DNA from 2 places in the Heliorestis convoluta genome. Region 1 is predicted to be linked to the other one. Evidence: riboswitches for the same ligand, from Rfam matches in the RefSeq annotation. Region 1 holds a riboswitch; the other holds the start of a gene.
The links. A riboswitch is a leader RNA that binds a small molecule or an ion and turns the genes downstream of it on or off. The one in region 1 is predicted to bind lysine.

Region 1 (2,402 bases):
TAAAGGTTGTGCCCCCATTTCCCAGACTCGTGCTCTAGCCACAGGATCTCTAGCTACGACCGTTACTTTTGACCCGAGTCCCATGAGCATACGGGTCAGTGTTACAGCCAATCTTCCAAATCCTATGATGACAGAATGACTGCCATGGATTGTTATTGGCAATCCTTCCATGGCCATTTGTATGGCCCCTTCTGCAGAAGGCACGGAGTTAAGAATTGCAAATTCATCCATTTCAGCAACTTCAATGATTGGTGCTCCTCTTTTTTCTGCCATTTGTCGCAGTTTGGGTCGAGCTACGCCAACAAAAATGGGTGCACCTGTCGGTAGTGTTTGAAGCTCCTCATCATTAAGATAGAGTTTTTTATCATAAAGGGGTGCGTATACTTTTCCTTGTGGATCAATGCCTGGCATTGGCAAAAGAAGAGCTGCTGCATTGGTAAGAGCGTGGGATAGATGGTTTTTAATAGATATTTGTTCGCAGTCATCGACAGGTAATCCAATAACATTGATTTTAGCGCCCAGTTCAATGAGGCGCTGTATTAGAATCTGGTCTCTTTTGTCACCCCCGACAACAGCCAATGAAATTCCCTGTAGGTCTGACATGATGCCTCTGACCTCCTCACAGCGGTGCAATAAAAACTCATCACATACTATGAGGAAAGTTCATAAGAGGTGAACAGGTTTTAGCTTTGTCGTTACATTTGTTCTATTCTTAAAAGATCAACTTATCTAATCCATAAACAAGACCTTCAGTTTTTCGTATGCGATGCACAGCTGCCAGAACACCGGGCATAAAAGATTCTCTTGTGATGGAGTCATGGCGAATCGTCAATGTCTGACCGAGACCACCAAAAAGAACTTCTTGGTGTGCCACTAGACCTGGAAGGCGGATGCTATGAATACGCATGCCTTCGTATTCACCGCCCCTTGAACCTACGATAATTTCTTCTTCATCAGGGTGACCCTGCTTAATTTTTTGTCGTTCTTCTTGGATTGCTTCTGCTGTTTTGATTGCTGTACCAGATGGTGCATCTAGCTTCTGATCATGATGATATTCCATAATTTCTACATGAGGGAAGAAACGAGAAGCTTCGCATGCAAAGCGCATCATAAGGAGAGCGCCAATTGCAAAGTTTGGCGCAATCAAGCAACTCGTTTCATAGCGTGCTGTCCATTCTTTAATCTCTTGCAAATCTTTTTCACTCAAGCCTGTAGTTCCTACAACAGGCGAGACTTTATGTTGTAAAGCAATGTGAATGTTTTCCATCACTGATTGAGGCACTGTAAAGTCTACCATAACCTCAGGCTTTGTCGCTTCAAGAGTGGTAGCTAGATCTCCTGTTAATAAAATGCCGCAAGGAGGCAGCCCTGCTATAACAGCAGCATCTTCTTCTGTACCGGCAGGATCCACGGTGCCGACAAGCTGTAAGGCTGGATCAGATAGGACAGCTCTTACAACTTCCTTTCCCATCCTTCCGCGAGCGCCATTGACTAAGACTCGAATTTTCTTGGACATAATTATCTTCACCTCTAAAAAAGAATGCAAAAAAGCGACCGCAAGGAGTTCAGCGGTCGCCCCCATTATCAAAGAAGATGGGTACTAATTTCCACCGACCCGTACGTAAAAAGCAGCTCTCCACCAAAAAAGCACTGGTGGCAGTGCTAGGCATCTTCTGCCCAGCCCCAGCCTGAAAATAAACGGTTCTCTTCAGACTTCGGCGGCTGTCCCTTTTCTACAAGTTCATCGTTTTCCGTCAAAACTCACTTGCAGTACTCATGATCAACCGCGCCTCTAACTCTCCACTGGGATGAGGTACAAAAAATATAACTTTGTTGACTTTGATACTACCATGTTATATTGTCAGCGTCAACGCTAAAAGGGAAATCTTCTGGTGTAATTAGGATATGTATCGTCAAGTTCCACAATAACCACTTCTGCTCCAATTTTCACAATGGAATCCCACGGTATAAGCAGATGTTGTCGATCTGTCCAGAATCCTACAAGGCTATTGCGGGCTGGTAAAATAATTGCATCAATTTCACCTGTTACTTCGTCAATGACCAAATCAGAGTCCCCGACTGTCCCAAGTCTAGCGCCTGAAGTAATATTGACAATCTCTTTGCCGACTAGATCACTTAGACGCATATTCATCTCTCCCTCTCGTCCCTTATAGTAATACTATACAAGGAAGAGCACTGTTTAGAACGAATAGCCTTCTTTCTTCGATAAACCAGCTTGACGATCAAAGTTTTCTTGATTCTTTTTCTTATATCTTTCGTATAATTCCTCTGGGGTAAAACCTGCTTTTAGACACATGCTTACAAAAAAATGCATTATATCAACCAGTTCTTCCTTAATTGCATCCTCATCAATAGGTTTTGCATTTTTCCACCACTTAAAG
Region 2 (2,402 bases), 1.1 Mb from region 1:
CATCCGGGTTATCCTGACTGTCGACCTCCATTTATTGAGGCCTTTCAGCAGGTTATTGATCAAGGGACCGAAAGAGGTGTGCTTGGAGAAGGGGTGCGCTTGGAGACGCCTTTGCTTTATTTAAAGAAAGAAGAGATTTTACAAATCGCCTTACGCTTAGATTGCCCCCTTCATCTAACCCATACATGCTACGCAGGAGAAAGTCCCGCCTGTGGGGTTTGTGCGAGTTGTATAAATCGTCGACAAGCTTTTCATAATCTAGGTCTACAAGATCCAATACCGTATCAGTAAGATGGTTATTTATCTATATGATGGTTCCTTCGAGGGACTTCTTACTTCCATTTATGAAGCCTATTATCGTCGTGAGGAACCAGAAGAGATTCACTCGCTTGCGTCTGTCTACACGGCGTCACTTTTTGCATCTTCTGTGACCATTGAGACAGATCCAGAAAAAGCAGAAAAAGTAGTGCAATCGATTCAGAATAAAATTTCCTCTCAGGCCTTTCGTCATAGTGCCTATGCTTTTCTATCGGAAGCAAAAGGAGCAGAGCTATTTATCTATCAATATCTTCGTCTCGGTTGGAAAGTCGGTCCTGATGTAGATCGCTATCTTGTCGATCCGGTCTGGACAATTCATCAATTGAGCGGCAAAGTGGCTAAAGAGAGACATCGCATGCTAGGCTTATTGCGATTTCGTTTATTACGTGATGATATCTACTATGGACCTATGGAAACAGATCACAATATTCTTGGATTGCTAGCGCCACACTTTACAAGACGACTGGCTGATCAGAATTGGATTATTCATGATAAGAAAAGATCGATGGCGGCTCTTTATAATCAAAAAGAGTGGATTCTAACAGATCTTAATAGAGAGCAAGTCATCAGTCTTGCGCCGGAAGAAAAAGAGTATCAAGCACTGTGGAAAGATTATTTCAACAATGTTACTATTACAGAGAGAAAGAATCTGAAACAACAACGAAGTTATATGCCTTTTCGCTACTGGTCTTATTTAATTGAAAAGTAGTATCCTTTCTTAATTCTTTGACATAAACTTAAAATGGATGCTCTAGAGTTGTTGACAGCAAACTATAGAGGTGCTACAATTTATGTACCAGTAACAACAGCATAGGGTATGCCTCATCTCGAAGGAGTTGAGGTAGAGGCGCGGTAGTTCAAGAGTAGATTCAAGAAGGTCCAAAGGCATGGACGATGCATTGAATTGAAAGGGTTCAACCGCCGAAGCTGAGACGATTGCACAAGTCCCAGCTGGGTCTGCAGTGAATAGCTGCAGGACTGTCACCACGGAGCATTCCCACCTTGATTTTCTAAGGCGCTCTTATTGTGGTGGAGCACTATCTTACTAGGGAGTAGAGAGGGCATTTTTCGTGTTGACGTAATAAGTCGCCGAGAACGCTCGGCGGCTTTTTTGTGTACTTTTCGAGATATGGGTTACAATGGATCACAACTAGAATGGGCTATACAGATAAGGGGCGAGGAATCATGAAACTTCAAGGTACAGCGATGATTAACGAAAAAGGGCATTTATCCATAGGTGGATGCGACACTGTTGAATTGGTACAAAAACATGGAAGTCCACTTTATGTAATGGATGAGACTTTTCTTCGTGATAACTGTCGAGCCTACTATCAGGCTTTTAGTGCATCAGGAAATGGCGAAGTCATCTATGCCTCTAAAGCTTTCATGAACCTGGCCATGTGTCGAGTCATTGAAGAGGAAGGTCTTGGACTGGATGTTGTATCTGGTGGTGAGCTTTATACGGCTCGCAGAGCAGGCTTCCCCATGGAGAAAGTATACTTTCATGGCAACAACAAGACAGACGCAGAACTTCAACAAGCTATAGAATATGGCATTGGCCACATTGTGCTTGACAATCACTATGAGATGGAACGACTTAACAACATTGCTGGGCGAGCAGGCAGAACGGTGAAGGTGCTTTTGCGCATTACGCCAGGCATTGAATGCCATACCCACGAGTTTATTCGAACAGGTCAAATTGACTCCAAATTTGGCTTTCCTCTCCCTACAGGTCAAGCCATGGAAGCAATTCAAGCCGTTGTAGAATGTAACAATCTTATCTACGATGGACTTCATTGTCATATTGGCTCTCAGATTTTCGAACTAGAATCATTCCGCTACGCTGCGGAAGTTATGATGAACTTTATTGAAGAGATTCACCAAAAGACTGGTGCTGTTACTTCCATCTTGAATCTTGGCGGTGGCTTTGGCATTCGTTACACAGAATCGGACGAACCAGCCGATATTAACGACTATGCAAGAACCGTTCTTGGTGCTGTACAAGGGGAAGCTGAAAAAAGAGGATTGACCATTCCGAAAGTGGTCGTCGAACCTGGACGCTCCATTGCCGGTCCTACTGGAAC

Region 2: linked by a shared signal. The riboswitch ahead of lysA (diaminopimelate decarboxylase) and the one ahead of dapB (4-hydroxy-tetrahydrodipicolinate reductase) in region 1 are both predicted to bind lysine.

Annotation. Positions count from the first base shown of each region.
Region 1 is NZ_CP045875.1:2,045,768-2,048,169, reverse strand. Features, by position in the region: gene dpsA (dipicolinate synthase subunit DpsA) at 1-603, opposite strand, end outside; gene dapB (4-hydroxy-tetrahydrodipicolinate reductase) at 713-1,516, opposite strand; lysine riboswitch at 1,622-1,803, opposite strand; gene FTV88_RS09820 (YlmC/YmxH family sporulation protein) at 1,874-2,152, opposite strand; gene FTV88_RS09815 (dUTPase) at 2,201-2,402, opposite strand, start outside.
Region 2 is NZ_CP045875.1:3,161,464-3,163,865, forward strand. Features, by position in the region: gene queC (7-cyano-7-deazaguanine synthase QueC) at 1-291, shown strand, start outside; gene FTV88_RS15220 (TIGR03915 family putative DNA repair protein) at 293-1,027, shown strand; lysine riboswitch at 1,153-1,366, shown strand; gene lysA (diaminopimelate decarboxylase) at 1,504-2,402, shown strand, end outside.